DNA from 2 places in the Paenibacillus sp. lzh-N1 genome. Region 2 is predicted to be linked to the other one. Evidence: predicted binding sites of a transcription regulator. Region 2 holds the regulator's gene; the other holds the start of a gene.

Region 1 (16,890 bases), 2.6 Mb from region 2:
CTTTTACCTTCACCAGAAGGAGTGGGAGCATCGGATGCAGGCTGAGTCTCAGCCGGGGGCTTCTGGCTTGGGTTCAAGTTTTTCATCATTTCATTCGCTATATTCATGCCCATCATCATACTCGCCATATCTGAAGCAGCACCGCCGCCTTTTACATTCCCCGATGCAATACCGTCGGTCATCGTCACTTGTTGGTACTTTTGTAGATTACCGATCATTTCATGAGAAGCTGTCTTTGTAATCATATCCTGGATTTCTTGAGGATAATTGAAGCTCATCACATGAAACCCTGTAATCGTCATACCGTTGTCCATCACTTGCATATCCAGATCTTCCTGAATGCCCTTCGAAATATCAGAAGCATTTGCCTGTAGATTAAACATATCCTTGCCTTCTCGGCTGATCCACTTCATCAATAACTGATCCAACACCGAAGTAATCCGTATTTTCACATCCTCAACAAGATAACTGTCCTTTACCCCGGCAATCTTATCAATAAGCGTAACATAATCATTTACTTTAAAATTAAATGTGCCGTTGGCACGAATCGGCATCCCGCCTGGCAGTTGGGGAGTAGGGATCAAAACCGGGTTTTGTGTTCCCCATTTGACCGTAAACTCCTTCGTATTAACGAATAAGACCTCCACCCGCATGCCACTGTTAAAGCCGAATTTAAATCCTTTTAATGTCGATAGAAATGGAATAATATCAGAGTCCATGTTATATGACCCTTCATTCTCAAAAATGCCCTCGATCTTGCCGTTATTTACAAAAATGGCGTCCTGACCGGAGCGAATAATCAATTTACTGCCTTTTTTAATTTCACGATTGCTCCACTTCCAAAAAATCATATCATCCCTAAATTCTTCCCATTCAACAACATTTGCAAATTGATTCCTGAAGAACCCCATGTGCTGTATCCATCCCTTCCATTAAAATGATCCTCTGCTGCCGCTATGCGAATGACCGCCGCTGGTGGTTCCGCCTCCTCCACCTGATGAGCTGCTGCTACTGCTCTTTTCAATCTTCCGCTTCGTTGTCGTTGTGTGAGTGTACAGATCTTGATGTGCCAGAACCCCTGACGTGCTTGCATCCTCGTAGGTCTGCCGATTTACCGTAACCCGACCGCCGGAACTCGAAACCATCTTACCTACAATAATAGACGCCAATCCCAGCGCAACCGCCAAATGAAGCCAGCCTTTGAAAAATATGCTGTCCGGATTCACACCTGGGCGGATGGCCAAATATTTGTGCGCGCCCAGAATATACTTTTGAAATGCAAGCCCATAGTTACCGTTCGTCAGATCCGGGGTAATCTCATGGCGGATTTTAGTAAGCCTGTCGTCATCCAGATACCGTTCTGCTTTGTAAAAGCCAGCTAAATAAACCTCTCTATTCCTCATATCCATCGTTAAAATGACTGCATTCCCATGGGACCTGTCATACCCCGGGCCATGGTCATCATAAAAATCCTGCGTCATTTTCATAACATCCATATTGTTGGGGTTGTTGGTCGTATAAACAATAATGTCTGTTTCTCTTTCGGCTCCGTATTGGTTAGCCATCGTGTTCAACACATCATACTCTTCCTGATTAAGCAGCCCCGCCTCATCAAAAATCAATGGCTTCATTTCTGTCGTTGCTGCTTCGCCCTTCATTTCCATAGGAACCGCTAGAAAGGCGGCAAAGAACAACAAAACAGCCACAATGGCTCTATATTTTTTCAATAGAATTCTCCTCCCATGATTAGCCAAGTGATTAACCTTAATGAAAAGAGAGTTATGCCGAAAATGCCTGCAAACCAAGCTGTCACTTTGAACTTGCTAATCGGAGGTTTACCAACTACCTTGCCCGTCTGACCGTTCATCGCAAACGTATGCTCCAATTGATTGTAGTCATAGTGTATGACCCATACCGGGAGCAGGACATAATCCGCTTGTTTTAATGTAGTATCAATTTGCTTTTCCGTGTAACTCACGGACGTATACTCTGACACCGTAGACTGAATATAAGCATCAATATATTCCTTCACTTTGTCTTTTACTCGCGGGAAAAGCTCTTCTTCGTTATAACTATACTTTTCCGTAATATAACCCGCTAGATATGGTGTTTTAAAAGGCTTGAGCTGATCATAGGGAAAAGGCTCCAATTTATCCATCAGCTCGTCATTCATTTTCTCCGCAGCATCAATCGGAACCTTCACATAATTCAAACGGATTTTCCGATATACATCAAAATGCTTCGTTTCTGTATATTCGTAATCTCCGCTCGTATAGGTTCTCACTTGGGTACCTTCACCTTGAACCTCAATTTGATTATGTAATTCATATAACCAGAAGGGGACATACATACCGGTTATTCCCTTGATTCGGTCGGCCATCATGAATCGGTTCGGTGACAGACGGCCATTCTTGCACCATTTTTTGAATGCAGCTATGGCTTCTTCCTTGCTGATCGAAAAAGGAATAACTTGCGCCGGAGCTAGCTCTCCGGTCAGTCGATCACCCAGCACCACGGCAGAACCACAAAAGCTGCACACCGTTGCACTCGTCTCCACTTCGGTCATAATCACTGCTCCACAGTTATTGCAATGATACTCATGGGCTTCATCTTCTGAAAAAATACGATTAGTCAGAGGATCAGGAATCGTATCGATGTTGTCCTCTCTTCCGCAGCTATGGCAAGATAACATTCCTGTCTCACTGTCAAAGACCATGCCGCTGCCGCAGTTGGGGCATTTGTATTCGATAACCGGCATCTGCTCACCTCTTCATGTAGAAACTATTATGATTCTTTGGGATTGATTTTCTTCTTGATTGCAGCCAGCTCATCTTCTGGATTGGTACTCTTCTCATATTGTGCGAATAACGCATCCAGGTCGTCCTTCATCCTGTTCGGAGCTCGGCTATCGCCATCGCTTCATCATATGCCCTGTTCACCTTTTCTTCCAAGGCCTCGAAAACAGAATCATGGTCGCCCATAGAATTCAAGGTTTGCTGTGCTTTGGCGATCGCCAGCTTCCCTTTAAGTTCGGCACGCCGCAACTCCAGTTGCCCTATATCGGACACCAATTTCTCCTGCATTTGTTTCATATGTACGGCGTTTGCCGAAGCTAAGTCATAGGATGTCTGTAACGATTCCAATTTCTCCGCCTGCAAACCTTTACGCTCCAAAAACTTTCGGGCTTCCTCTTCATTGCCAGCTTCCACAGACTTACTTGCATAATGCTGGAGCTTTTTGATCTCAGTTCTACATTCATCCAGTGCTCTTTTCGCCCTTTTCTCATCAGCCAGCACTGAGGCCGTTTCCGCTTTCACCTTGCCTAGATCACTATTTAGATTTTGCATATAATCATCAATCGTCTTCTCCGGATCACTCGCCTTATCCATTAAGGCGTTGATATTCATCTTCATAATATCCCTAAACCTTGACAAAATCCCCATGATGACCTCCTTCGAAAGGACTACATTCCCCCATATCATACATCAAATCCGATTAAAAATGTTCATCATTCATCATATCTATATACGGACCTATCGCATGCTTTCGGTTATTACTAAAAGCGAAGGGTTCAAAAATCTTCCACAGATTTTTGAACCCTTCTCATTCATTCTTATAGATTATAGCTCTTCATAGGAATTGGGGTCCTGCCCCCATAGCCGTCCATCTTCCCTGCTAAGTGCCGAGATTACGTTCATTTCCTCAGGCGACAACTCAAAATCAAAAATGTCCAGATTTTCCGTCTGATGTTTTACAGAAGAGGCCTTAGGAAGTACAGAACTCTGCCGGACAGCTTTCCCGACAGCACCCTCATTTTCATAGTTGAAAGCTGTGTCAATCAGACGGTAACCTGCATCAATCGCGCTAGCTATCGCTGTTACTCCATCTGCACCCTTCAATCCAGCAGTTCCAAACCCAATGACAGGCACCTTAGTGCCATCATTCAATACCTTCTCCGGAATTGGATGGTTCATATTAACAGCCTCCTCTCCTATTCTCTTATACCATAACACCTCTTCAATATTCAGACAAAATGCAGCGAACCATTCAGTTCCCCATATACTTATTACCCACTTGCTCGTGACTTCCCTATTAAATTCTCTGTGTGCTGCATCAAAAAATGCCTGATCCCCGTTGAAATCATACTTGAAGTCAAGGGGCCAGGCACTTCTATTCTGCTACCAAATCATATATTTCACTTCATGCTAGACTGCTTGGTTGTCCAACACAAAGCTGAAATGTACTGTACTTTTTTTATTTCAGGCCTTCCCATACCCAGTTCTCTACCTCTGGCAAGTCAATGCCTTCTTCGCGAATGAATTGATGATGCTTCTTAACCATTGCATCCATTTCATCCGCAATATTCGCATACTTTCCAGCGTCAGGTAAGTTTAGAACAGCTTCCTTCACTAAATCAAAACGGTCCATTTGATTCAATACACGCATATCAAATGGTGTCGTAATATCGCCATTTTCACGGTAACCATGTACATGCAGGTTATGGTTGTGACGATCAAAGAACAGATCTTTGATCAGACCTTCGTAACCATGGAAAGCGAATACGACTGGTTTGTCCTTTGTGAAAAATTGATCAAACTCAGCGTCAGATAATCCACGAGGATCTAACTTTTGGCTTCTCAGCTTCAGTAAGTCTACTACGTTGATGTAACGAATCTTCAAATCAGGCAGTTTTTTATGCAAGATAGAGATCGCAGCTAAGCTTTCAATCGTTGGCTCTGTACCGGCAGAAGCGATAACAATATCAGGCTCTCCACCTTGATCTGTACTTGCCCAGTCAATGATCTTTAACCCTTTGTCCACCAATTCCTTCGCTTCATCAGCAGAAAACCATTGTGGGCGTGGGTGTTTGGACGAAACAACCAAATTGATCTTTTGACGGTCATTTAAAATGGTGTCAAAAACAGCTAGCAGAGAGTTGGCGTCAGCTGGCAGATACTCACGAATAAATTCTGGTTTCTTATCAGCCAAATGACCTAACAAACCTGGATCTTGGTGTGTATACCCATTATGATCCTGTTGGAAGACCGTTGAAGTAGCTACAACATTCAATGATGGGATGTCTGCACGCCATCCTTGATCCGTTGCTTTACGCAACCATTTGAAGTGTTGAGTGATCATCGAGTCAACCACACGCAGGAAGGCTTCGTAACTTGCGAAGAAACCATGACGGCCTGTTAACACATAACCTTCCAGCAATCCTTCAGCTTGGTGTTCAGACAATTGGGAATCAATGACACGACCATAAGATGACAAGAATTCATCATTAGGCTCAATAATTTGATCCATCCATTGGCGTTTGGTTACTTCAAAAACAGGAGCCAAGCGGTTAGACATCGTTTCGTCAGGTCCGAAGATTCTGAAATTGCGATTCTCTTCATTTAATACAACCACATCTTTAACGTATTTGCCCAAAACCGACATATCTTGCGCAATCACTTTACCAGGCGTGGAGTTATCCAGCGCATAGTTACGGAAATCTGGCAATTTCAGGTCTTTAATAAGGTTACCCGCATTCGCAACAGGGTTCATTCCCATTCGTTTATCGCCTGTAGGCAGAATTTCAGCAATCTCAGCTTTTAAACGACCGTTTTCGTCGAACAATTCCTCTGGTCTATAGCTATTCAGCCATTCTAATAAGGCAGGTGCGTGCTGCATATTTTTTTGATCAACCGGAATTGGAACCTGATGGGCACGGAACGAATTTGTATTCGGCACTCCGTCCCATTCCTTTGGACCCGTCCAGCCTTTAGGTGAACGGAAGATAAGTACTGGCCACGCCGGACGAGTAAGGTCATTATTTTCACGTGCATTCTTCTGGATAGCTTCGATCTTCTCGATGGCAGTATCCAATACTTTCGCCATTTCTGGATGCATGTGATCAGGGTCTTCACCTTCAACAAAAAACGGTTCCCAACCCAAACCTTTAAAGAACGAAGTTAACTCTTCTTTCGATTGGCGAGACATAATCGTTGGGTTACTAATTTTGAAGCCATTCAAGTGTAAGATTGGCAGCACTGCGCCATCCGTGATTGGATTGATAAATCTGTTAGAGAACCACGAAGCGGCTAATGGTCCCGTTTCAGCTTCACCATCCCCAATAACAACAGCCGAAATCAGATTCGGATTATCTAGGATAGCACCTACACCATGAGAAAGGGAATAGCCCAGCTCTCCACCTTCATGGATAGATCCAGGTGTTTCAGGAGCAGCATGCGAAGCAATACCGCCAGGGAACGAAAATTGTTTGAACAGTTTCTTCATGCCTGGGATATCTTGAGTGATTTGTGGATAGATTTCAGTGTAGCTTCCATCAAGATATGAATTTGAAACCATAACCTGGCCGCCGTGACCAGGACCTTCAATATAAAGCATGTTCAAATCATATTTATTAATAACACGATTAAGATGAGCATAAATAAAGTTTTGGCCTGGAATCGTGCCCCAGTGTCCAATAGGCTTCACCTTTACATCCGAATCTTTCAAAGGTTCTCTCAACAAAGGATTGTCTTTTAAATAAAGCTGACCTACTGAAATGTAGTTGGTTGCACGCCAGTATGCATCAAGTTTTTTCAAATATGTTTGAGATGAGTATTCTGCTAACACGGGTGTTAAGGCCATGGTGTCCACTCCCTAGTAATTTGGTTTGTAATTTGGTTTGTAATTTATTTCCGGAAATTTCATCTACATGTACATCATAACGCTACGCTAAATTAATTCAACCTTTTTCACAAGTGATACGGTCCAATTTTGTGAAATCTTGAACATACTATGAAATATAAATTAAAAAGACAGTAAAAAAGCTCTTACATTAAAATATATAGAAAGATAAACCAATAAAATTTGTGATAAATGAAAGGTTTGCAGACTCTAATTCTTTTTCAAAACCATAAAAAAAGACCGGAGAATTCTCCAGTCTTTTCGTTAGTGTACCGATACAAAGGTATTAAATTTCAAATATTTGTAATGAAACCGCATATGTGAAAATTCAAATGGCGTGCCGTTATCTAAAAAGAAAACCCCCTCCATAATGCCTACCGGTTCATTTTCTTTCAATTCTAGTAGCTTTTGGTCATTCTCTTGGGACGGTTCTGCAAAAATGGATAAAAAAGATTTGGTGACGGCCAGGTTCCGCGAGTCTTCCAAATAATTAAAAATGGAACCCTCAATAATCGTCTGATTTAAATCTTGGACAATTTTAATGGGGATGTAGCCCGTTTCAATCATAAAGGGATCGTCATCAAACAGGCGTAAGCGAACGATTTTATAAACAAAATCATGGGTATCCAAGAACAAATCGCGCTGTAGTTCTTCTGTCGGTGGAATGACCTCGAAACTCAATACTTTGATTTTTGGCTTTTTGCCATGCATTTGAAAATTATCAGTAACTCCTAGATTAGAGCCTTCATAGTTAAAGATAGATTCATTTCTTATGTATAAGGGATTAATAAATGTCCCGGAGCCTTGTTTTTTGAAAATAATTCCGACACTCTCCATTTTAGTCAGAGCGCGTTTAATGGAACTACGACTAACCTGGTAAGTCTCACTAAGACTACGTTCATCTGGCAATCTCATATCTGCAAACTTTCCAGCGAAAATTTTCATTTTAAGATCGTCAATAATTTGCTTATAGACAAATTGTGTCATATAGTACTCCTCTTTCAGGTCTTCTATAACTCCATATAGTTTACCATAAACATGTCCATTTCATCTCATGTTTGTTTGTATCTCTTTTACTTTACATCCTTATGCGTAATGCTGCCATGACATATACATCACACCACTGAAAATACCTGCAAAATAGCAAAAAATACAGAACCTCCACCTTAACATTCTCAATATGACCAAGCCTGTTTCGCACCTTGAGGGGTGTTTGACCAGACCAGGCTAAAATCCTTGAATACATTGTTATTATTTATCTTGTTCAAACGTGTTCTAATAAAAGTGGTGGGGGGAGATCACATTGGCTATCCGCTACAGCGTCATCATTCCAACCTATAATCGAGCCCAGCAGCTGCTGCTCACACTCGCCTCATTTGAAGCGCAAACCTATTCCAAGCAACTATTCGAAGTGATTGTAGCTGATGACGGCTCTACAGATGGAACGAAAGAAATGGTTGAAGACTTCAAAGCATCCTATCCTCTTATCTATGTGTCACACCCGGAACAACGTGGTCGATCTGCCGTTCGAAATTTGGGACTGCGCCAGGCAAAAGGGATATATATCATTTTCTGCGACGCTGACTTTTTGGTGCTACCTCATTTCATTAAAACCGTGAGTCGTTATCACCGCAAGTATCCCAAATCCGTGCTTTCAGGCATTCCTCACTCGTGGGACGATGCATTTACCCATTATCACCCTGACTTTTCTGTGGAAGAAAAAGAACATTGTCGGAGCATACTTACACAATCAGGCTTATGGAATCCCGACTTTGAAACAGCGAATGAAATTATCCCGATCATCACCCCTCATGATGTCCTGCATCAAACGGGTGCATTGTCTAAAGTCGTTAGCCCCACCAGGGTTCCGCCCAGTACTCAAAAACAATTTGCCTCAACGGACGTAGCTCCCTGGATGATGCTAGTAACTCGTTGTGTAGCCATCAGACGCAACCACTTGATTCGTATTGGAGGTTTCAATGAACGGTTTGTGCTGTACGGACTCGAAGACTGGGACTTGGGCTATAGACTGCATCGCTTAAAAATCCCTTTTTATTGCATCAAAGAGGTGGTCGGATATCATCAGGAACATCCAACCCATCTTAGAGGTAACGTTTTAAATACGGAAAATCTGAGAATCATGTATGAAACTTACGGGTTCAATGACTCCTCGTTAAATTTATTCGCTCTAATTCCTCCATCCGAGGATTTTGAGACCTACAAAAATACGCTGCGCGTATTACGCAGGGGACTCCGTTCTAGGTTAACACGTTCATCGGCTATGTTGTTGAGAAGGACATTACGCATTGCTGCCAAGCAGTTTTATTATCAAAACAACAACCCAGCATACCAGCAAGCATTACGGGTGATAAAAAAGAAAGCAGAGAACCGGAAAAGCCGAGTCGCCCACGTGTTACGAGAAATGCTGGTAAAGTCTGAAAAGCTGTTGGAATAACAAGAGGACGGTAGCACACGAGACACATACCTGGAAGCAGATTCTGTCCTGGATAGATAATGTCGTATATTAGATTAGTCAAATCATAAATATAGGTTAATTGCGGAGGATTTCATTTTCAGGTGGTAACCTATCAAATGAAAAATCCACAATCGAATGAGATTGTGGATTTACGTGACTTCATCTGGATGCAAAACAGCAGCCATTTCATTTACTTTTGTTTATCTGTTAATGTTCTCACTTCAATAGGATGCAGGTTTGCCTCGATCTGAGCCCGCTGTGGTTCATACCACTCTGGCAGCATTAATTTCTGCCCCAAAGATTCAGCAGGCTCATCGTTAGCAAATCCCGGTGGATCAGTAGCAATTTCAAACAGTATGCCGCCCGCTTCTCTGAAATATATTGCATTAAAATATTGGCGGTCGATGATTGGAGTTGGCTGATAGCCATAATGCTGAACTGCGCTTCTCCACTCTTCATGTTGCTCGAAATCTTTTGCGCGCCATGCAATGTGATGTACCGTACCTGCTCCACCAAAGCCTAAGCCCATTTTGACGAGCGGAACATCCACAATGTTGCCGATTTCTCCAGCAGATTGATAACGAGCATATTCGGCGTCTTCGTAGACTTTCGTAAATCCGAGTATGCTCTCCAATGCATCCATCGTTTTCTGCGGGTTGACACTAAATAGCACGGCACCTCCGAAGCCCTTAATCGCGTTATCAGCCGAAATGCCATCGTAAGACCAAGTACTGCTCGCTCCCTCTGCACGTTCAACAAGCTCAAGACGTAGGCCCTCATTATCCTCGAATTGAAGATATTGTTCATTAAACCGGCTTGTTTTCGTAACTTGAATACCAAAGCTTTGCAAACGATGCTGCCAAAAATCAAGCGAACCTGGCGGTACCACATACGAGGTTATGCCCACCTGACCACCTCCGATGCGCCCTTTGGGAGTTCCTGGTGCAGGGAAAAAAGTAATGATCGTTCCGGGGCTTCCTGCCTCGTTACCAAAGTACAAGTGGTAAACCTCGGGGGCATCGAAGTTGATGGTTTTCTTCACTAACCGAAGTCCAAGAATACCTGCATAGAAATCGACATTAGCCTGCGGATTACCGGCAAAAGCTGTAATATGATGGATACCTGTCGTTTGAAGTGACATATAAAACCCTCCTTTAAATCGTAGAAATCCTTATTTTCCATTATCGTTCAATTTTTAATGATCTAAGTTCATGTATTAATGAAGTATTGCATCAATGGAATATGAACCTGCACCTGTCAACGCAATCCCGATTACGACAGCAATAAGAACCAGTGGATATTCATAGCCATTAGCGGTTGCCCAGATTCCGTTTTGACCATGCACTTTGACAATCGCTCCGAGCATCGCCATCGTAATCAACAGTGCAGCCAGTGGAGTGAGCAGTCCTACAGTAAATAGAGCCCCTCCCAGCAATTCCATCAATCCAGCGGCCACAGCCATCAATACCCCAGGCTTGATCCCGATTGATTCCATCCAACCACCGGTACCTTTTGGACCATAGCCGCCAAACCAGCCAAAAAGCTTCTGAGCCCCGTGCCCCACGAATAGCAATCCAACCACCAAACGTATCAACAACAATCCACTCGCCAACATAAAATCACTCTCCATATTATATTTATTATTTAAAGATTTTTTAATTTAAGATATTAGGCAAAATTAAATTCATGGCTTAACGATTTGCGCCTGTTCTTTTCTTAATTTTTCAGGAGTAACATCATCTCCATTCGGATCATAAATCGTAGCATTCAAAAGTATGCTTTTGATAGAGCCTCGAAAGATTTGAAGGTATTCTTTGCGAAGATCCATTTGTTCCGTTTTTTCAATTTCAGTTAACCCAACTTCTTTTGCTTTGTTTGCCAACTGGTTAATTCTTTCTAAAATCGCAAGCATGTGTATACCTCCCTATTCAAAATTTGCTGTTGTTTTATCTTTAATTGATTTATCTTGATATAAAGATATAATATTTTATTGTTCTTGTCAACACTTTATTAAAGAGAGGAGAAAATGAATCCTTGAGTTGCTTCTCCCCCTAATATCAATGCTATCTCCATGCTGGTAATACTGGTATTTTTGTACCATCGCAGTGACCAGATCATCGTAGGTCAATGGATATCCTGATAAGATCGTCTCTTCATCTGGATATCCATCTAGTACGAATGCGAAGCACCCTTCAGTTCAACTGTATACACGTCCCGAATCCAAAACCCAACGGCTTTGAAACAGACTCTTAATCCAGCTCCTGTCCATCATTTTCAATTTGGATATGACCACAATACAGACACTGATGGGTACAGTTTTGTGTCAAGGCCGGCTGTCCCTCGATCTTCACATCACTTTTCCCATTCAGCCACGGCATGGTCAGAACTGGAACACACGGAGCCTTTTTCACGCCATAGATGTCCACCATCTCACTAGCCTGTACAGCCGGATTTAAAGGACTGGAGCAATTTCCAAAAGACTGAATGTTCACTCCTGGAACGTAATCTCCAATGTTCATTTGTGCTTTGTTTTTTACGTAGACACCATGGCTAAAAGGTCTTTTCAAACGGGTAGGTTGTGTGCCATAACTACAACTTAAGATCGCTCCTGCCACGACATAGCTTTTTTTTGCGCCCGTTCCCGGTTTCACTTGGGCTTCTTCCACTTACCCCATCCTCCTTAGTGCTTCCATCTCGACTCTTTGCACTCGAATGCCTGTAAAAGATCGGCGCAGCAGGCTTTCTGCCACAGCCAAATGGATATAGATATGAGGTTCGATCAGTCCCTCAATCCGAAAAACAGGGGGCTCTATCTCCCCCTGTCTCAGTATCAAACGCTTCAACGTACCATTGGGATACCATTCCGTTTGTGCGGACAAACAGTCCACCATCGGCGGACGAAGCACCCAGTATACCTCCTGTCTGGCCTGCTGGAAATCGGTAAGGATGGCCGCTTTCCATTTCAGTCCCGGCATATATTTCTCCAATAATACTTTCATCCGATCAGACACCAGCGGCAGGGGAAATTCCAGAAAATCCGGGTACACTGTTCGTGGATCGGTATGTACAGCCAAAAAAAGAGGATCATCCTGCTGCTCTCCCTCGGCCTCCGTCAGGATATCTTCTACTTGCAAAGGAGACAGCGCAGCAGGCTCCACCTGATGTTTTACCCGCTCGTCTATCATCAGTCGTAAATATCTCAATGCAGCCACTCCTTTTTGCTAGCATCATCCCTTACCTGTGTAGACCACTCCAAACCAATGGCTCCTCTACGCTGCTCATCGGTAAAAATGACTCCTTGTACGTTTGCACCCGTAAAATCGGTTCCAATCAAACAAGCCCCTTTAAAGGATGCACCTGCCACATCTGCTCCAACAAAGCAGGCATCCGTGAGGTCTGCCCCGTCCAAGAACGCTTTTTGTAGTAACGCCTCTTTAAATATGGCACTCCGCAACTGTGCATCTTGAAAACGGGCTCCTTGCAAGCTCGCCCCTGTGAAATCTACGCCAGCAAAACCCAATGGCTCCCAATCCAATGAAGCATCTGATCCATATCCGGCGTTACCCATAACGACATCCAATATGGCCCCTTTCATCGAGCATCCGCTAAAATTGGCTCCATGAAGCAAGCTGTATGTCAAATCGATTCCATTTAACTGACTTTCCTGCCACACCGTTCCTACCAGGACACAGCCATACAAGCGACTATGTTCCATTTCGATTTGGTGAAAAGCCGTATAGCGGAAATCCAACCGACTATAATCTCCGTCCGACAAATGAACTTGGGTCAACGCCTGATAGCTGTACGCATGTTCTTCTTTTTCCTCCAACCACGACCGAATCTCATTCGCCTCCATGGCTCTGTGATCTTCTCGATACACCGATACACTATGATCCAAATATTCACCCACACGAATCTCGAACGTCTCTTCTCGCTCCATCTCTTGAAACTCCGGTAAGCACACAGCCTGTTTCATTGCCAAGCGCACCACATTCACAACGAGCGCATGAATGTGTACCGCTGCTTCCAACATAACCTGCTCCCATTCAAGCTCTGATAGAGAAACTTGCTGCTGCTCTACCTCCCTTCGCAATTGCTGCTGCAAATCGGTCCAGTAGGAATATGCCCAGCTTGTGTTCCATTCAAAATGGATCGGCTGTGGATCAAGCATCCATAAAGCATCGGAAGCCTCTACGAGATAAGCAGGTCGCTCTTCCAGCCATGTGGTACGTAGCATAGAGTACATGATATAACCGATCCTTCCCTTTCTTCCTTGAAGCTGCTCTCGCCGAATGTGCTGGCAATATCCTCGGAACTCTTCGACACAAGCCTGAACCCGCTGCTCCTGCGTCACATTGAACTTCAGCGCCCAGTCTCTGCGGATGAGAAGCCACGCCTGATTCAAAATGGCATGCCATTGCGGTTCTAACTCATCAATAGACTTTTCCATTTGTACCTAACCACCACCTAAAGCTCTTCATAAATTCATATCTTCAGGCTGACGCCATTCACCCGCTGCCCTATAGCCTAATTCGATTTTACTTCACTGCCCTTCATGTCCGCTGATCCACTCAATTGAATATGACTGCCATTGCAATCCATACGCAGCTCGCTGCCTGCCGACAAATTCATCGTTTTCCCTGCCGACAAGCTCAGATTACCACCCGCCGAGATACTTACCTGTTTATTGCTCACAATATGAATGCCTTCCTTGTCGTCCAGCTTGATAAAAATAGCACCATCCTTACCCGTCACGACCAGTTCATCCGGTCCCAAACGAATTTCTTTTCCATGAGGTGTTCGCCATATTTTCATCTGCGGATTGGAAAGCTTGTTATGTCCGCTCCCTCTGTCTGCACGTCGGACTGCACTGCCTGCTACACCATCTTCTTCACGGCTGCCCGGAAAATAAAGTGAAACCGGGTCCCCTTTTTCCGGCATTACGTACCAGCCTGTATGTCCCCCGCCGCTATATACCGTCGAATAATTGAACCAATGCGCCTGATCGACCGCCTGCTTCTCGTCGCAATCCAGATGGATACGTACCTGATCCTGACGCACATCCACGACTACTCCGCCTAATGAAGCGCCCGCCAGCTTTTCCTGATAGTAGCCTTTCTGCCGTAAGCCTTTGTACGAGGCAAGTACATATTGATGCCGCAACAGCCCCTGCCTCATCTCCGTATAAGCCTCAATGACATACAAACTGTGTCCCTGAAAGGTCAACTGAGCGCCCAAGTCCAGCACCTCGTCTGTTTCCACCTCATAAAAAATTAAAATCATTTTCGTTCACCTTTGCCTGCTCATTCTCCTGAAAATAGCGGAAAGGGAGCATCTGCTTGCGTACCGTATAACGGGTATGATCCAGTACTGCCTGTGCAGGGCTGTCTTCAATGCCAAAATAAAATTTGGGACTGTCAAAACGGGACACAGGCATCAGGCTCGTATGATAGCGGGAAGCCATGCGTCTTAAAAAAGCCCAATCCGTCTCCTGATACTGGATGGCAATCCGTCCGATAGGCTCTCCACCGGTCGCTCCATCAATCACATCCAACCCCTCATAATCCTTACCAATCTGCTCCAGCATCTGAGGAATTGTCATTTTTGTATATTGAAAAGAACGGGTGCGTTGCTGAATATCCATCCGATAAGTATGGGAAATGGCCTCTACCTCTAGATAATACACATCCCTTACAACCTTCACTTCGACCGATAGCGCAATCCCGCTGAATAGCGGCTTACTTTCACCCGATTCATTGCGCTGGCTTACCTCAATAACCGTGTTCTTTTCCGTCGTTTCCACATAGCTGTCCTGCATTTCTTCCGGGATGATTCCTGTAAAATAGAGCCGAGTATGCTCGTTGATTTTCTTCGCGAGGGTAAGCTGCTCCAGCTCAACCAGCTCGTAAGGCTGGATTTGGATATTATCGTAGCCCAAACTCATAGCAAATCCGCTCCTTTCTCAAGTGAAGATTGTAAGGGCAATGAAACTGCATGGAGCGAATGTACTGTATTTTCCGCTACAGGCAGCCATGCCTCCATGTCCGATTCCATACAGTTAAACGTCCCCATCATCACCTGTCCTGCATGGGTGAACAGCAGGATTTCGTTGTACAAATTCGTATCCACGCCTGCAGCAACAAAACGGATCAACCCAATGGACAGCCCGGCATGATTTGCGATCACTTGAGTGCCCAGCCAGTTACGGATTGGTTGTACAGATCGCAAAACGTCCGCCATTTGCTCCACAAACTCAGGAAGCTCCTCATCTGCCAAAGTGGATTCTGTCCGATTAAAGGTGATATTCACCGTTCCATCCTCCGAGGTATAAATGACCTCTGGACGATGCACCGAAGGATATTTAAATTTGGCCTGCTCCAGTGGCATCAAGCTAAAGGATTTCGGCACGCTAACCTCAATTTCCCCGTCCAAAATCACCCTTAATTCCAGCGGAATGAGCTCATCACCTAACCGTAACGCCAAATTTTTCTCAGAAACGGAGTGATCCTGTTCGGAAATAACAGTTTGAGAATGACTCGTATTTACGTTATTAGATGCAACATCATAATTAAGCTTATTTTTAAGGCTTAAAATATGCTCGTCCATATAATTCATAGGGTTAGTCCCTTCTTCTTAAAAAAGATGAGTATTTAATTCAAAATATAAAAGCAAAAGGGCATATTTAACAATAACCCATCTTATGTATGTATCGGCCAGAATAGATATTTTGTTTACAGAAAGAACCATAGCATGCGTTATTTTCAATGTGTATTTCTTAAATCAATATAGAGAAGAGGATTGATCGGAACGGACTATGGATCGAATTGAATCCATCCTTGCTCAGAATGAAAGCAGGTATCATGACTTGGAAAGGCTGTCACTATAATAAAAACGATTTTACTAAGTGGTTGGATGATCGGAGTTTGTTGAGTTAAAATTATACTTGGTCCGGATTCGAACCTACTAAAAAGCAAAAACTGCTCATAGTGCGGGTTTTCCAAATGGAGGAGAACCGTGGCACGGTAAATCCTCAATTCGACGCACTGTGATGCCAGGATTTTTGGGGCGATGACTTAGAATAAATTGATTTTTCTAGATTACTAGGATTAAGTCCAGAGCGCTCAGATTTGAATTTAATAAAATCTTCTTCTTGTAACAATTTATCAATGTTTTCAAACATAATTCTGTCTCTGTAAATGAAGATATCATACTCTCTATCAAGCATATATAAACCATGTTTTAAATCAACAAGCCTGCTTGTTCCCTCTGAAATAATCAATGTTTTATAATCTATATCTTTTAATGTCACAAAATACATTTTCACTCGGATACTTTTGTTTAGCTATATACTTTTTAAACTCTTCGTGGGAATGAAATCCATAATTGGCTATACCTTTATTAGGCTCATTGATAATTTCCTGAACCGACATTATAAGATCTATTTTAGTTAGATAAATCCTTTTCAATATATGGATATTCTAGCGAATCAATTATTCTAATAGATAGATAATTCTTTTGATACTGGTCTAAATTTGTGTTTACAATTACAGTATCACCTTCTTTTCTAAATAGTTGATCTGTACCATTTTCCAAAAACACCATATCAGGATTGAAGCTCTTTAAAATCTTCCCAATAGTTTGAAATAAGACCTCTAGTCCTTCATAAAATGTTTTCCCAAACAATTGAACACTAATTTCTGTATTTATTTCCATGTCGTATTCATCTCTTAAAAAAT
Region 2 (16,890 bases):
AGAATTAGAGGATACCATTTGTGATTACTGACTTTAACATAAAGGTGTTATCTTCAGATTTTGTACATGCAACATACTGTACTGAGTCGATTGATACCGGAAATAAGTCATTAAGAAGTTCCATTTGGAAATTAAATGAAGGGCAATGGCAAATGATTTTTCATCAGGGAACCCCAACCCAGTAGGAGCCCATTCTAAACCCTCGATCTCCTAAATCCTACAAACATCTTTGAATATTTTCATTGCCTGGCAAATTCCTTTTACTTGATGTTGTAAAAAAACGTCCCCTATTGGGGACGTTCCAGCGTGAATTGCTCTCCTAGCTTCGCATAGTTGTTTCCAGCCAACCGACTCACCGGACGCAACTCCTTGGCGATCACATATGTATTTTGGTACGCTTCCTCCGACAAATGATACTGCACTACACGCCCAATTAATAGATCACAGGCAGGTGTGTCCTCCTTGCCTCCCAGCGGTATCACTTTCTCCAAAATACATTCCAACCGTATTTTCGCTTCAGTCACACCAGGAACGGCGATTTTTGTACTCTTAATCGGGGTAAGACCTGCCAGTGCAACCTCACTCTCCTCCGGCGCCAGACGGGAAGCCGTCACATTCACCGCCCCCACATTGTCTTCGTCTGTAATATGTACGACAAAAGCATTATGCTCCATGGCATTACGTGCTGTATCTTTGGAAACTCCATCGACACGCTGTACAGATACAGACAGCAGTGGCGGCTCGGCGGCAACGATGGAAAAATAACTGAACGGAGCACCATTCAGCACGCCTTCGCTGCTCAAAGTCGTTACAAACGCTACCGGCCTTGGGATAATACTTCCGGTCAACAGCTTATAATTTTCACGCTCTGTAAGTGTGTCAGGATTCAATGAAATCATTTTTTCCCTCTTTTCCGGTTACATTCGCTCTTCGAATGCATATCATCAAGTTACGCTCCCTTACAAGTATCGCGCGTATAATACAAAATGTAAAGCTGAAGCTGGAAACATTCTCTATTTTTCAATCACATTTCCCTGACTGTCACGCACAGTAACCGCTATTCCCTCAGGTACCGCAATGGTAACGTCCAGCTGATGATGTGTTTGCATAAAACGTGTGGGAACCTGGCTGAGAAGTACATATAGTGTATCTCCAATATGCTTGGTCTGATACAGCTCGGTTCCTTTGAAATCATCCTCATTGCCTGTATATACATAACTCCCGAACACATGCACCTCCGGTGAGGTGGTTGCGTCAATTTTGACCGCATAAGGATCTTCACCCTGCACAATCACCTTAGTTACTCCGGCAGGCAGTTTTTCATGCCAGTCTGGAAGAATCCTTGTTTCCTGAACCGAACTCATTATTTCTCTAACTTGCGGAGTGATCCCCAGTGAACTGACCAATGCAAATCCGATACAACAAAAAACCAATACCGCCGTAATAAACATACTGAACAGGTCATAGCGAATGCGCTCACGTGTTCCTTTCCAAGCAGTATACATTAAAATTTCCAGTCCCAGCAAAACAAATACGACAGGCCACCAGGTTAGCGCCTGATCCAGTATGCCTGCTCCCCAAAACTTGGAAGCAAACGTTATACCGCCCAGCAGCACCAAGAACAGCCCCATGGATAGCCTTCCGACTTTCCACACCCCTGTTGGCGCGTTGGAGTTCTTAGAGGGACCATTCTTATGGGATGAAGTGCCCAATAAGCCTATCGCCCCATTTACATCGTTCTGAGAGTGATGGGCTCCCTTGAAGGAAGCCTCACTCTTTGAAAATTCAGTATCCATTTTATCGTTTCTCCTTTGCTCGCTTAGATTTGGAATTACCGATCATCATCCAAACACCGCCGCCAATTAGTAGGAAGGAGACAATAATGGTTCGTAAATACATGTCAACTATATTGTAAATTTGTCCATCCGGGAACAGACGGTCCAGTGTGGGAACAAGTACGTTAATCAGGATGTAGTATGCACCTAGCAGAAGGAGTCCGAAGCCTACCCAACGGTGATATTGAGCAAACATACCGATCACAGGCTTGTCGATCAGCTGCTCCTGTCCATAACGGCTTACCTGCTGCAATGCATCAAAAAAGCTGTAAAACCACACCACCGGGATTAGGAACAAAAAGAGTGAAAGATGCAGCACATCCAGTATATAGATAAATCCTAAAAACAGTAGCATGAGCTGGAGTCCACGTTTTTGCAAACCAATATACATATGCCCAGCACCGGGAAATACCGATAAAATGGTAGCCAACATTTTACTACGACGTCCCTCAACTCTTCCATACTCCAGTTCCTCAAACAAAGTCCGGTCCTGAAGAATGTCTCCGGCTTGTTTACGATGTACATGCTGCACCGCATCAAACATGCAATACAACCAAATAATCGGCAACACGCCCGCAAACGCCAAAAATCCGGATTCGTTCGTTATGCTCGTAATAAAGACGAGGATCGCGCCAAAGCCAAAGAAGGATAGCAGAAAAGACAAGCCACGCTGCATTAGCCCCAAATGAAGGTGTCCCAATCCAGGAATAAATGACAGCAAAATCGTAAAAAATCGTTCATTGTCCGATCCTTTTTGAAAAGCAGGTGATCCTGCCATACCATAATGTCCTTGTTGATAATGGTTATACCCCGGCGCATATCCCATACCTGCCCCCGGGGCATTCGTGCCTGTGTCTGTTGCCCCCTCTGGTACCTCTCCTGTTAAATCCGCCTGTCCATAAGGTCCACTTTGCGAGTAAAAGCCATATGGATTGGGTCCTGCATGAGGGGGATAAGGAGCAGCGACTGCGCGAGGATCGTAACGTAATAAGCTAATCACGATATGCAGCATGCTGAGTCCCCATAAAAGAGCAGCAATAAAAATACTCACCAAAAAAGGCGTTCCGTCACTTGCTACCACTGAAAAAAATATTCCCCCTGCCAGACATCCGAAAAACAAAATGGTATATACAAACGCATTGGCTTTTCTGGTCCAGTAATAGTGTCCTACACCCGGAATAATGTTCAATAGAAATGCCAAGAGCTTGCTTCGTTCCGTATAAGGCATTGCTACACTTCCTTTCTATTTACGGGATCTTGATACAAATTCCCAACAGATGGTTGACTTTAAACTTGTTCATCTTACCCTTAACTTAATTTAGGGCTTTAATTTATCGAGCCAGGTTGTCGTAGCTTGCATGACTTCTTCACTGTAAGAGACGCGTTCTTTTGGAGGAATCGGCTTATCGCCTGTTTGCGGCATCATTTTGTCAAAGGCTCCACTGGAAAGCAAGATCAACGTCAGACTTGCGGCAACAACATAGTGAAACACAGGTTTTTCAAACCAGCGGCGTTTTTTGAATAAAACTTGATTTGGTTCCATTTCTATCTCGGGAAGAACCGCCATTACCTGATCTGTGAAGCGCTCCGTGTCCATCCAGGCAGAGTAATCTTTCAAGGTTGGCTCTAATTGCTCCAGTGCGACAAGATATAGCATAAGCGCCTGTTCATCTTCCAATAAGAGCTTTTCCAGTCGGGTAGATTCCTCTATCGAACAAGCTCCTGAAATGTATGCATGCCAGTCATTCGTTTGCCCTTCCATCCACGGTCTATCCTGTTGGTCAGTCATTGCCATTCCTCCTCCTTCCAGTGATTTCGAATCCATAGTCGTGCCCGGTAGAGTCTGGACTCTACCGTTTTTAAAGCTACCTGCGTCTCTTCTGCAATTTGGTCGTAGGTTTTACCCTGCATATAGTAAGCTTGAATAATATCCCGATGCTGCTGGGGTAACTGGGCGATTTTTTGTGATAGTTCTACCGTTTGCTCTTCGCGAATGAGACGGGCCAGTACATCCTCATCCGGGGAAGGGAGCTGCACAAGGGATTGCGCCACGTCTATAAGCTCTGCGGGCCGCCTATCTTGTTTACGTTTGATATCCAACGCTTTATGAAGCGCAATTCGGCTCAGCCACGTTTTAAACCCTTCGTTCCGGTACTGGGGGAGAGACTTGTACACCTGAACGAACGACTCCTGCGCGGCATCCTCCGCTTCCTTGCTGTCATGCAGTACCGAATAAGCCACATGAAATACATGCTTGCTGTACAGCTCTACGATCTCACGGAACGCCTGCCGATCACCAGACCGGATTCGTTCAATGATTCTCTCTATATCAATGACGCTCTCCCCCTTCCCAATACTATAGACGCCAGGAATTTTTCTCCCCCTGCATATTTCGAAAAAAAAATTTAAAAAGGACACACCCTTCAAATCGGAAAGGTGTGTCCTCTATCATTAAAGTCTACTTAATCACTTTAATTTTCTGCCCTTCATCTGCACAGGCGAAACTCCCCGGTTGTCCATGTATCGCCCTTTCAATGTGAAAGCCATAGTGCATCAATTTACTACCTAAAAGGCTCAGTCTGCTACTTTAATTGCGACCGCCACCACGGAATCGCTGGGCATATTCTTTCGCATCCTGTGCATTACGGACCCGGTTTCGGCTCCATTCTAGCAAAATACGATCTATATACCGGAAATGTACCTTCCCAGCAAACACCGCTTCCTTCAAAGCCAGTAAAATCAGTTCCTCCGGATACCGATCCTGATCCACCCAACTGCTGATCGTCTCGTACTCCATCGGTGATAATGGTCGTCCGAATTCTTTCTCAAAAATCGTAAATAAATTTCGTTCTTCTGTAATTGGGGATTCTGATAATCCATTCAGTAAATCGGGCTTCCCGGCAAACAAAATGTCATCTTCATCGCGCTGCTCCGAACGCTCGGCGATCATACATTCAGCCAGCTTGCGATACAGACCCGCCAAGTTATAACGTTCAAATTGGACGGATGAGCTGCGGTCTTCCACGGAATCTATTCGCAAAAACCCTTCTTTCATGAGCTTACTGAAATAAAGCGCGATTTCGTTTGCAGTGCATCCGATACGAGCCTGCAATTGCTCCCATGTCGGAAATTCATTACGTTCCGCTTGTTTAAATGCAAGTAACTGCATCAGTAGCAGCATTTCACCATCCGTCAGCCGAAGCGTCCGATAATGCTTGAGCAGAGCGTAGGGAATTTGAACCATTCCGGTTTCCATAGCATAGGCTACTCCCTCCGCCCATTCTGCCGCTGATGTCTTGTCGAATGATCCTGTCATTGATTATGGATACAAACGATACAGCATGCGTGGGAACGGAATCGTTTCACGTACATGATCGAGTCCACAAATCCATGCTACTGTACGCTCCAGTCCCAATCCAAAGCCAGAATGCGGAACGGAACCATATGTGCGAAGATCCATATACCATTGATAGGCTTCACGTGCCAGGTTATGCTCGTTAAAACGTTCTTCCATCAATGCTGGATCATCAATCCGTTGGGAACCCCCGATAATTTCGCCATAACCTTCAGGAGCGATCATATCAGCACACAGAACAACCTCTGGGCGGGCTGGGTCAGGTTTCATATAGAATGCTTTAATGTGAGTCGGCCAATGCGTAATGAACACAGGCTTGTTATATCTTTCGGCAATAGCTGTTTCATGAGGAGCACCAAAGTCTTCCCCCCACGGGATATCGAATCCTTCACCTTGAAGGAAGGCAATCGCCTCATCGTACGTAATCCGTGGGAACTCGCCTTGAATTTGCTCCAGCTTCGAAACATCGCGTCCGATGGCTTCAAGCTCCTTCGCACAATTTTTCAGAACTGACTGCACGATATGGCTTACAAACTGCTCCTGAACGCGCAAGGATTCTTCATGATCCACAAAAGCCATCTCAGGCTCGATCATCCAGAACTCAATCAGGTGACGACGTGTTTTGGACTTTTCCGCACGGAAGGTTGGACCAAAGGAATATACTTTACCCAGCGCCATTGCCGCAGCTTCCATGTACAACTGTCCGCTTTGTGTCAAATAGGCATCTTCGTCAAAATATTTGATATGGAACAACTCTGTTGTGCCTTCTGCAGAAGAAGGAGTCAAAATAGGCGGGTCTACCTTCGTAAAACCGTTGCCGTTGAAAAATTCCTGTATAGCACGGATAATTTCCGCCCGTATGATCAGGACTGCACGTTGCTTGGCGGAACGCAGCCACAAATGGCGATGATCCATCAGGAAATCTACACCGTGCTCTTTAGGGGTAATCGGGTAGTTTTCGGTCAAATGAATTATTTCTATACCTGTAACCGTTAATTCATAGCCCGATTGACTGCGCGGCTCCTCACGCACGATTCCAGTTACATATAGGGAGCTTTCTTGAGTCAAGGATTTGGCATCATTCCAAATATCCTCAGACACTTCGCTTTTTACGATAACCCCTTGAATATACCCGCTACCATCACGTAGTTGCAGGAACTGAATTTTACCGCTAGATCGCTTATTGTTTACCCAAGCGCCGATTGTAACCGTTTCCCCTACATGGCGGCCCACTTGGGCAATCGTACTTTTATTTGTCATGACCGTCTCTCTCCTTGAACCGAAATCAAACAGCCCTTCCCCTTGGGTCAGGCTGTTTGCTCTCGCTGTTTGGTGCATGTGGTACTTAAACCATAGTTCCACATGTATAAAGTTTAAACTTAGGGACCGAACTACTGAACCAGACGGAACGTGTCACGGGCAATTACCAGTTCTTCGTTTGTTGGAATGATCAGTACTTCTACCTTTGAATTTGCAGTTGTAATCCGACGAATCTCGCCAGAACGAATAGCATTCAATGATTCATCCAGCTCGATACCGAGGAATGTCAGTTGTTCCAACACTCTCTTACGCAGAACGATGGAGTTCTCGCCTACGCCTGCCGTAAATACAATTACGTCTACCCCGTTCATTGCGGCAGCATACGAACCAATATACTTGCGCAGACGGTATTCATACATTTCAAATGCCAATGTAGAATTAGCTTCGCCTTTTTCCATACCTTCAGTGATTTCACGCATATCACTGCTGATACCAGAAATAGCTAGAAGTCCACTATGCTTGTTCAGCATCGAATTGACCTCATTGACAGTCAATTCTTCTTTGTTCATGACATAAGGTACGATTGCTGGATCCAAATCACCACTACGAGTACCCATCATCAGTCCTTCCAGTGGAGTCATACCCATGGAAGTATCTACAGACAAACCGCCTTGAACTGCTGTTACACTACCACCATTACCGATATGGCAAGTGATAATCTTCAGGTCTTCCAAAGGACGGCCGACAAATTTGGCAGCTTCCTTACTTACAAAGTCATGGGAAGTGCCGTGTGCACCGTAACGACGAACCTTGTACTTATTGTACAACACTCTTGGTATGGCGTACATATAAGCTTTTTCTGGCATGGTTTGATGGAACGAAGTATCAAACACCACAACTTGTGGTACTTCTGGCATATTCAATTCAGCCGCTTTAATCCCCATCATGGATGCGGGATTATGCAGTGGAGCCAGGTCGAACAAGCGACGGATTTCACTCTTCGCTTCAGGAGTTACGAGCGCTGACTGTTTGAAGATTTCGCCTCCATGAACCACACGATGGCCCACAGCCTGAATTTCGCTAATACTGGAGATAACACCATGCTCTGCATCTGTGAGTGCATTCAGCACTTTACGGATGGCAGTAGTATGCTCCAAAATTTCGCTAACTTCAGTGTATTCTTCCTTATTGGTTGGTTTATGCGTCAGAATTGAAGAGTCCATACCGATACGCTCTACCAATCCTTTTGCTAAAACGGACTCGTCCGTCATATCATACAATTGGTATTTCAGGGAAGAACTCCCTGCGTTGATTACGAGAATTTTCATATCCGGTCACCATCCTTGTCATACTTAAAGAAGCCTTCGCCCGATTTCACGCCCAGATTACCTGCACGCACCATTTTCTTCAGGACGATGGACGGACGGTATTTCAGTTCGCCAAATTCACGGAACATCCGCTCCAAAGCAGCCAAAACGGAATCCAGACCAAAGCGGTCAGCCATTTCCAAAGGACCGTTTTGGAAGTTGTAGCCGATGCGCATAGCATCGTCAATATCTTCCGCAGAAGCTACGCCCTCTTGAAGTACATGAGCTGCTTCGTTAATTAGCAGACAGATAATCCGGCTAGTTACAAAGCCAGGAGATTCATAAATCATGACTCCTTTTTTCTCCACGATTTCTTCTACGAACATTTTCGTGTTTTCAAAGGTATCGTCTGAAGTTTTCAAACCACGAATAATTTCTACAAGATCAATACGGGATACTGGATAAATAAAGTGCATACCAATAACACGCTCTGGATACTTGGTCGAGCTGGCAAGCTCGGTCAGGCTCAGCGTGGATGTATTACTTGCAAGAATAATGTTGCTTGGACACACATGATCCAGCTCTTGGAAAACAACCTTTTTCTCGTCCAGATTCTCTGTAATGGTTTCAATGACCATATCACAGCTAGCGAGCTCCGCCAGATGGGATACTTTTTCAATGCGAGATAAAATCAGTTTTTTCTCTGCTTGGGTGATTGCCCACTTTTCCAGTTGCTTGTCTAGACTTGTTTCAATCATATTATAAGCGTAGTCTAGTTTCTCTGGTGTCTGCTCTACTAGCAGCACATCGATTCCTTTGGACGCGAGCATTTCAGAAATACCTTGTCCCATGGTGCCGCCGCCAATGACGCCGATTTTTTTAAATTGCATGGTTCTTAACTCCACCCTTTCCTGGTCACTCTCATATATTGTATCCTTCTTTGTCGAAAAATACATGTTTATGTCCCAATAGATAATAATATCTTAGCACGGACTAAAAGTAAAAAAAAATAACCAGCATAAAAAATTATGCTGGTAATAAAGCATTTTCACTAAATTGACATCTAAATTGATCCCCGGACAGAGTTTCTTCCTTCATCAGAATGTCAAGAGAATTGTCGAACACAGGACGATGCTTTTCCAGCAACTCCAAAGTCCGATTATGCAGGTCATTCATAATTTCGCCATTTTCCCGCATAAGTTCCTCTTTTGTAACCATTTCCATGTTAATAATCCCAAGAGAAGTCAAACCGGAAGTCATCATCGTATGAACAATGTTCAGCGCCTGCTCAAAATCATTACTTGAGCCCGTACTTCGACCGCCATAGTACATTTCTTCCGCAGTAGCCCCTGCGAGCGAGATCATAATCTGCTCCTCCAGGTACTGCTTGGTATATAAATAATGTTCTTGCTGTGGATTGTGACGCACGTAACCGAGCGCTTTCCCACGCGGGCTGAGCGCTACTTGACTTACGCTACCGGGACGGACGATTTCAGCCATAATAGCATGTCCCAGCTCGTGAATCGCTACACGCTTTTTCTCTTCCAATGTTGATTCTCGGTCTGTTTTTTCACCCATCATCACCTTGTCAATCGCCATGGATAGATGACTCTGCGCAATCATTTGACGATCCTGTCTCATTGCATAGATGGCCGCTTCATTCATGACGCTCTCCAACTGTGCACCGGAAAAACCGTAAGACTCCTCAGCGATTTTGTCCAAATTAGCATCTTCCTGAATCGGTTTGTTTTTGGCATGAATTTTAAGGATATGAAGACGGCCCTTCTTATCAGGCAAGTCTACTTGAATATGGCGGTCAAAGCGTCCTGGACGCGTTAAGGCGCTGTCCAGCATTTCTTTACGGTTTGTTGCCGCAATAAGTAATATCCGCGGTGTATCTGCCGAATAAATGCCATCCATTTCTGTCAGCAACTGATTCAAAGTCTGATCATATTCTCGTTGCTGTCCACCCTCACGCTTACCACCAATAACATCAATCTCGTCAATAAAAATAATTGCATTTTCTTTCTTTTCCTTGGCTGCACGAGTGCGAGCCTCCCGAAACAACTCACGGACACGACCTGCACCGACACCCACGTACATTTCAACAAATTCACTGCCTGAAGCTGCAACAAACACAGAATTGGTGTAGTGTGCAGCTGCTTTCGCCATCAGCGTTTTTCCTGTTCCCGGAGGGCCTGTAAGCAAAACGCCTTTCAATGGACGAATACCAAACTTGGAAATTTCATCATGCCGATTCAAAAAATCCAAGGCTTCACGCAATTCCTGTTTAGCGCTTTCTTGTCCACCAATTTCCTCAAAAGTCAGCTTGTCCGGACCATTTTTTTTACGTTTGCGCTCTTGCCCGGCACCTACGGCCAAGCCGCCACGAGCATGCATGAGCATTAACAAGCCGCTGAGCATCACGCCCGCAACCAGAAGAGGGATAATATTCACCCCAATAAAAACGAGAAATATAATGGTCACCGGCACAATACCGATTAATATTTCCTTGATCCATCTAGGCATTAGGCCATACCCCCATTTGCTGAGATTGACGTGGCAAAACGATAAACTTAGTCGCATTGCCTTCGCTGAGTCGGATATAGACATTGTTTGAATCCATATCGGTATCAGCCTTGATACCTGCTTTTTTCTTTTTCATCTGCTCAACTGTAGATGAAATTTGAGTATACTTTTTATTTTCCATCGCTTCGGCTACAGGAAACATAGCCTCAGACCACCATTGATTCAGTGCTGAATTGGAACGATCTGCGATATCCAGCTTAATGGTACGGCTGCCAATGATGGATTGCCCTTTTTGCTTAACCACATCAACCAATCCGGCCACATCCGCCTGCGGTTTGAGATCTAGTTTCAATACGACCTGATCCTGTTTAATATCTATTTGAGCGCTTGTCACGCCTGGATATTGAGATACCAGTTTTTCCAGAGGACTTTGCATTGTAACCTGACGGTAAATGAACCATCCCCCAAACATCAACAAGGCTGCCACAACGGCCGCCACAACAATAGGAACTGCACGCAATTTCAAACAACATCCTCCTCTCAAAATGTAAAACCCAGAAGAAACGGGACGAATGTCAACAAACAACCAAATTGCATGATCTTATAGAGATCAGCAACTCATTTTTCTATCATTTTTGTCTATCACTTATAAAATATAGTATATCATAACGTGAATCTAATATCGAAGGCAATGTGTGGAGGAGTTGTGATTTTCGTAGCAGCAAAAAAAGACGTAAATACGATTTAAATCGCATTTACGTCTTTTCAACTTCAATCAGTTATTCTTTTAACAATACATTGCTTTCACCATCATCACTACTCCCATAACACGCTAGTAATTAGGCAAAGTATACTTTATCCCCGTCGATGCTCCATCTGAGAAACGGTAAAAGGTATAGTTGTGATGGCTTTCATCATCGTAAAACAGTTGCCATACATATTCGCCATTGAACACACTCGGTTGGAGCCTTACAATTTTTGCATTTGGAAGTTGCTGCTGAATTATCGCTGTCATTTTTTGCTCGTCGACTCCGTTTTTCATCAGCTCGGTATGAACACCGCTTGGATCTGCGACAGGTACGTTAGGTTGTCCTTCCATTTTTTGAAAAGGGACCCACACCATTATATTTTCATTCTGTGCGTTTTTTCCTTGAACCACCCAATATATCTGATCCCACACAGACTTCCATGTCTGAGTCGTGCTAACCAGACCACCTGATTGCTTGGCCTTAATGATAGCGGCATTTTTCTCAGCCACCTGGTCTTGAGTAACATAGGAATAATACCAGAAAATGCTGACCAGAATCAGTATTACGGCCAAAATGGCGACCGCTATCCATTTCTTCTTATTTTTCAAACCTGTGCTTCCTCTCTAAGGGGATGTGACACCTGAATTAGCGCGACAGCAGCCCTTCAAAGGCGGCTTGTGCCTCATGTTTGATACGTTCCTCGTCCATCGTCAGGCATTCGCCGTTTTTCACAACCTGTCGACCGTCTACCCACACATGAGCCACGTCTTTGGCACTTGCAGAGTATACGGCATGGGAAATAAGATCTGTACGCGGCAAGAAATGGGCCTGATTCAGATCTAGCGCGATAAAGTCAGCCTTGTTGCCTGCTGCCAGCGTTCCTACTTCTTTTAAACCAATCGACTTTGCACCATACTCTGTTGCCAGACGCAGTGCTTCATTTGCAGGAACTGCTGTTGGGTCGCCAGATACTCCCTTGTGAATGAGTGCCGCCAGACGCATTTCCTCGAACATATCCAGGTTATTATTGCTGGCAGGACCGTCTGTTCCAAGAGAAACAGTAACTCCTGCACGCAGCAATTCAGGCACTCTAGCTACACCACTTGCCAGCTTCAAGTTGCTGCCTGGATTATGTGAAACCGCCACACCTCGTTCCGCTAATAAAGCTATCTCTTCGTCGTTCAAGTGTACGCCGTGGGCAACAAGTGAAGGGCGGGAGAAAAAGCCAAGCTTATCTAAGTGTGCAACTGGACGCAAACCGTAGTCGCGTACGTTTTGCTCAACTTCGGCGATCGTCTCGGACATGTGCGTATGCAATGGTAAATCGAGATCATGTGCTGCTTGAACAAATTTCTCAATAAACGCTGGCGGGCATGTGTATGGGGCATGCGGAGACATCATCGTTGTGATACGTCCGTCTGCTTTTCCATGCCAGTTACGGGCAAAAGTCACGGCCTCAGCCAGCTTGATCCGCTGTTCTTCTTCTGAACAGAGTCCAATGGCTCCACGCATCAAACTTGCACGGATGCCCGACTCTTCAGCTACACGTGCCACCTCATCCATATGATCGTACATATCCAGGAAAGTTGTGGTTCCACCTTTCAGCATTTCCAGCACTGACAAGGATGTTCCCCAATACACATCCGTAGATGTAAACTTGGCTTCCATAGGCCACATTTTTTCCTGAAGCCAGACTTGAAGTGCCAAGTCATCTCCATACCCTCGCAGCAGAGACATCGCCGCATGACCATGAGTATTAATCAGACCAGGCAAAAACAATAACCCGTTACCGTCGATTGCTTCCGTCTCTTCCTCACCCGGAGGCAGAGTCTCGCCAATGTAAGTAATACGGCTATCCTCCACAATCATAAAACCATGGATTACCCCAGCTTCAGGTCCATTCACGGCAAAAGAACCGTTTTTAATCATCCATTTATTCACTGTCATATTGTGCTTCTTCCTTTCCGTCCTCCAGGTAATAAGCGAGGCTAAGCAAATCAGTTGTAAAGTCTGTGGCATGTATCCGAATGTTAGCCGGTGCCTTGAGAATGATAGGTGCAAAGTTTAAAATCGCTCCAATTCCACTCTCAATGAGCCTATCAGCTACGTGTTGTGCCTCAAAATCAGGTACAGTAATAATCCCGATTCGAATATTTTTTTCTTTTACAGTCGTTTCCAATTCATCCATCGGCTGAACGACTAAGGTATTGATTCTGGTCCCAACCTTATCCGGGAACGCATCAAATACCGCCACAATCTTCATATTGTCTTTTAAATAAGCGTTATAGTTTGATAGGGCTTGACCCAGATTACCCGCTCCGACCAATACCACATTAATTTGCTGGTCGATTTTCAGGATATGGCGTATTTTCTCAATTAGATAAGAAACATCGTAACCGATACCCTTCCGACCAAAATCGCCAAAATAGGCAAGATCTTTACGAATTTGGGCTGGATTTAAATCTAACCTCTGTCCCAGCTCTTGAGAAGAGACCGTAGCCACCTCCCGTTTGTGCAGTGCATTCAGATAACGTAAATATACGGGTAATCTCCGTACGACAGCCTCTGAAATTTTATCTGATTTCATACTTGCTCCCCCTAATTGTAACGGACTTTAGGTGTCCGTCCGTTGTGCCTCTGTCTCCGGGGCGGATTGGAGCCATTCGGCGATGCGGGGCACCATTTGCTCCGATGGCATATGCTCCATTTTTGGTCCCGGTAACGAGTACAAAAAGTGCTTTCCATAATAGGATTCGATCACACGCGTATCGTAAACGATAACGACTCCGTGGTCGCTCGCTGTACGTACCAATCGTCCAAATCCCTGTTTGAAGCGAATAACTGCTTGTGGTACAGACAGCTTCATAAATGGATTCTTCTTCTGCTGCTGCAGCAGCTCGCTTTTTGCCTCCAGTAACGGGTGATTGGGCGGTTGAAACGGCAAGCGAACGATGGCCAGACAAGTCAAAGCCTTCCCTGGAATATCAACGCCTTCCCAGAAGCTGCTGGTTCCCAGCAATACAGAAGCCTTGGCTTCCTGAAAACGACGGGTTAGCTTGCTGCGGCTCCCACTGTCTACACCTTGTCCTAACACGGTAATATCGCTGGATGCTAACGCCTCTTTGAGTGGCTCATACACTTGCCGGAGCATCCGATAGGAAGTAAACAGAACAAGCATTCTCCCCCGCGTCGCCTGGGCAGTCGCTCCTAGAGAGCTAACGAGCATCTCTACAAAATGTGCATCCCCTACACTGCCCTTCACACTCGGAAAGTCTCGCGGAATGACCAGCAACACCTGATCCCTGTAATTAAAAGGTGATGGGAGCTGTGACGTCATTAATCGTCCTTGATCCGCTGCCTCCTGCAAGCCGAGTTGATCGGTCATGTACTGAAACGACTTATCTACCGATAAAGTAGCAGATGTCAGAATAATACTTCTTTTTTTGTCAAAAAACATTTCTTTCAACTGGCGGCTCACATCGACGGGCACTGCATAAAATTGCAATGATTTACTACGGAATTGCCCACTCGCTTCGAGCCAATATACGGTTGTTTCATCATCGAGTCGTATAAAGAAGCGCAAATTTTCCCTAATCCCCGCCAAATCCTTAAGCAGACCCGTGATATCTGTAATGAGACTATCCGCCGCATAATCGTCGTGTTCTTCCTTGACATCCAGCATCAGCTTGTCGCCCTTGCGCAAAATTTCACTCAACGTTACATAAAGCTGATTTTCCAACGCCGCCGCATGATCCCACTTTGCAGGCTTGGCCGACGGTTTGAGACGCGAAGAAAATTGCCCCGTTTCACCCGGTGTGGCATCAGACCGCTCTGGCAACATACCAAACAACTTATCGCTTAGCAGGTCCCAAGTTTCCTTAACCTCTAACACGAGTGGGTACAGCTGATCAATGGTCGAGGCCCATTCCGTCGACTTCTCATGCCCCGACTTTGCCAACTGCTGACGTAACGAAGGCAATTGTCCGTTCTTACTGTCCTTGAACAATCGAGTCAGCGTATGCACGAGTGTGAAATATTTCATATGCATGCCCAGGTGCTTACCGGCTACTTCCTCTAGATGATGTGCTTCATCAATGACCAGATGTTCATAGCTGGGCAATAGCTGGTGACTTGCTTTGACGTCGGTGAACAGCTTGGAGTGATTCGTTATAACCACATCCGCTGTTCCTGCTTCATGACGTGCACGATGATAGTAGCATTTGCGGAACCATGGGCAAGAACGACCAAGACAGGACTCGGAATCACTAGCTACTGTTTCCCAGAAATCCCCTCCACGGTTGCTCAGGTTTAGTTCCTCATCATCACCGGTTTCTGTCAGAGTCAGCCAGACAATCATTTGAGCCGCTGTAATCAAGTCTTCCTTTGGTGTCGCGAAGTCTCTTCTGTTTATTTTATGTTCAAACTTACGCAGACACAAATAATGCCCCCGACCCTTAAAAATGGCAGCCCGGAACGGGAACGGAATCACTTTTGTCAGCATCGGAATATCACGCTCTCGCAATTGCTCCTGCAGATTAATGGTATGCGTGCTTACTGTGACCCTCTGCCCATATTTTACACTGTGGTACAGTGACGGAAGCAAATAGCCTAGGGACTTCCCTGTTCCTGTACCCGCCTCGATCAACAAATGCTTATCTTGAGTCAGGGCTTGATTTACACCCTCAATCATTTGTGTTTGCGCCTCGCGCTCCTCATATTGGCTCAAGGATGAACGCAAATTGTCCCGCACATCATCCATATACTCCTCAAAGGAAACGCCTGAGAGTGGATTCGGATCATCTTCTCTTCGTGGAGTAGCCAGTTCGGTCCAATCTTCCACTTTAAGCGCAAGCTGACGAAAAAACTGATGTTTCTCCAAATCCTGAATAGGGTCTAGCTCTTTCTCTTCTCGTATGCCGTCAAGAAACCAACCCAGGTCACTGTCTTCCTCTGCGAACAAATCGCTGAGCCGCTGTATCGTTATCAGAGGTAATGCCTGAAGCTCACCCAGACATTTTAAAAACACCTCAGCCGTAGCCAACGCGTCGCTGTCTGCTTGATGAGGGCGGTCATGCGCCAGCCCAAACTCTGAGGAAACAAAACCCAACTGATAAGAAGATAACGACGGAAACATAATTTTCAGAAAATCCATCGTATCCAAAATTCTACCGCTAAAGGGTAAATATCCACACCGGTCCAAAGCGCTTTGCAAAAAATTGAAATCAAACGCCACGTTATGACCGACCAGCACGACATCGTCCAGCATAGGCACGAGCTCCATCATCATTTCTTCGAGTGCAGGTGCATCCTTGACGTCATCATCTGTAATTCCGGTCAATCCGGTGATAAAAGGTGGAATAGATCTGCCAGGGTTTACATAAGAGCCGTAAACACGGGAAATGCTGTTATCATGATCTATAATTGCAAGTCCGACTTGAATGATGTCATCCGCGGACTGGGTGCCTGTCGTTTCAAAATCCAATACCGCAAATTTCATTCGAGCTTAATCCTTTCTTATGACACATACAAAAATAATAACTCTGTATAATAGCATAGCAGAAGATTGTCTGTTTGGAAATTAAGACAGTCAAAAAAAGACGATGCACACACCGCCTAAGGAGGTGAGCATGCATCGTCTTACTCGGTGTCTGACAACTACATCCAAGTCAACAAGGAACTGTCGTAGCGAAGCTTTTCGGCACCGGACAAACAGGCTTGCATATTGTGCAGTGGCTCGGGCAGCGTTGGATCGAACTGATGAGCGAGAGCAAAATATTTTTGCGCCTCTTTTACGTCTGCCTGCTTTGCCATCAAACAGCCTAGCGCATTATAGATGACCGCTTTTAGCCCTGGCT

What was found. The regulator Rex, encoded in region 2, represses fermentation and respiration genes when NADH is low (regulators of the CRP and FNR family bind a similar motif). The targets are predictions, from matches to a motif close to TTGTGAAATATTTCACAA.
Region 1: C0638_RS06650 (phosphoketolase family protein) is a predicted target of Rex. The motif match lies at 6,769-6,786, and genes of this name have one in related genera.

Annotation. Positions count from the first base shown of each region.
Region 1 covers NZ_CP025696.1:1,459,974-1,476,863, forward strand. Annotated here, with positions in the region: gene C0638_RS06625 (SPFH domain-containing protein) at 1-911, opposite strand, end outside; gene C0638_RS06630 (TPM domain-containing protein) at 933-1,727, opposite strand; gene C0638_RS06635 (TFIIB-type zinc ribbon-containing protein) at 1,724-2,758, opposite strand; partial or broken gene C0638_RS06640 (PspA/IM30 family protein) at 2,785-3,443, opposite strand; partial or broken gene C0638_RS26135 (aldo/keto reductase) at 3,774-3,974, opposite strand; gene C0638_RS06650 (phosphoketolase family protein) at 4,255-6,639, opposite strand; gene C0638_RS06655 (GntR family transcriptional regulator) at 6,943-7,665, opposite strand; gene C0638_RS06660 (glycosyltransferase) at 7,982-9,133, shown strand; gene C0638_RS06665 (ring-cleaving dioxygenase) at 9,345-10,295, opposite strand; gene C0638_RS06670 (DoxX family protein) at 10,371-10,769, opposite strand; gene C0638_RS06675 (DUF896 domain-containing protein) at 10,839-11,066, opposite strand; gene C0638_RS06680 (DUF4280 domain-containing protein) at 11,404-11,820, opposite strand; gene C0638_RS06685 (hypothetical protein) at 11,821-12,339, opposite strand; gene C0638_RS06690 (pentapeptide repeat-containing protein) at 12,354-13,604, opposite strand; partial or broken gene C0638_RS06695 (hypothetical protein) at 13,682-15,098, opposite strand; gene C0638_RS06700 (hypothetical protein) at 15,095-15,769, opposite strand; gene C0638_RS06705 (hypothetical protein) at 16,185-16,463, opposite strand; gene C0638_RS06710 (hypothetical protein) at 16,598-16,890, opposite strand, start outside.
Region 2 covers NZ_CP025696.1:4,108,718-4,125,607, reverse strand. Annotated here, with positions in the region: gene C0638_RS18700 (flavin reductase family protein) at 288-899, opposite strand; gene C0638_RS18695 (hypothetical protein) at 1,014-1,796, opposite strand; gene C0638_RS18690 (hypothetical protein) at 1,798-3,063, opposite strand; gene C0638_RS18685 (hypothetical protein) at 3,154-3,624, opposite strand; gene C0638_RS18680 (RNA polymerase sigma factor) at 3,621-4,253, opposite strand; gene C0638_RS18675 (DnaD domain-containing protein) at 4,423-5,151, opposite strand; gene asnS (asparagine--tRNA ligase) at 5,155-6,450, opposite strand; gene C0638_RS18665 (acetate/propionate family kinase) at 6,582-7,778, opposite strand; gene C0638_RS18660 (3-hydroxyacyl-CoA dehydrogenase family protein) at 7,775-8,647, opposite strand; gene C0638_RS18655 (AAA family ATPase) at 8,784-10,286, opposite strand; gene C0638_RS18650 (hypothetical protein) at 10,279-10,812, opposite strand; gene C0638_RS18645 (cell wall elongation regulator TseB-like domain-containing protein) at 11,119-11,643, opposite strand; gene C0638_RS18640 (amidohydrolase) at 11,681-12,982, opposite strand; gene C0638_RS18635 (redox-sensing transcriptional repressor Rex) at 12,969-13,622, opposite strand; gene dinG (ATP-dependent DNA helicase DinG) at 13,650-16,532, opposite strand; gene C0638_RS18625 (tetratricopeptide repeat protein) at 16,691-16,890, opposite strand, start outside.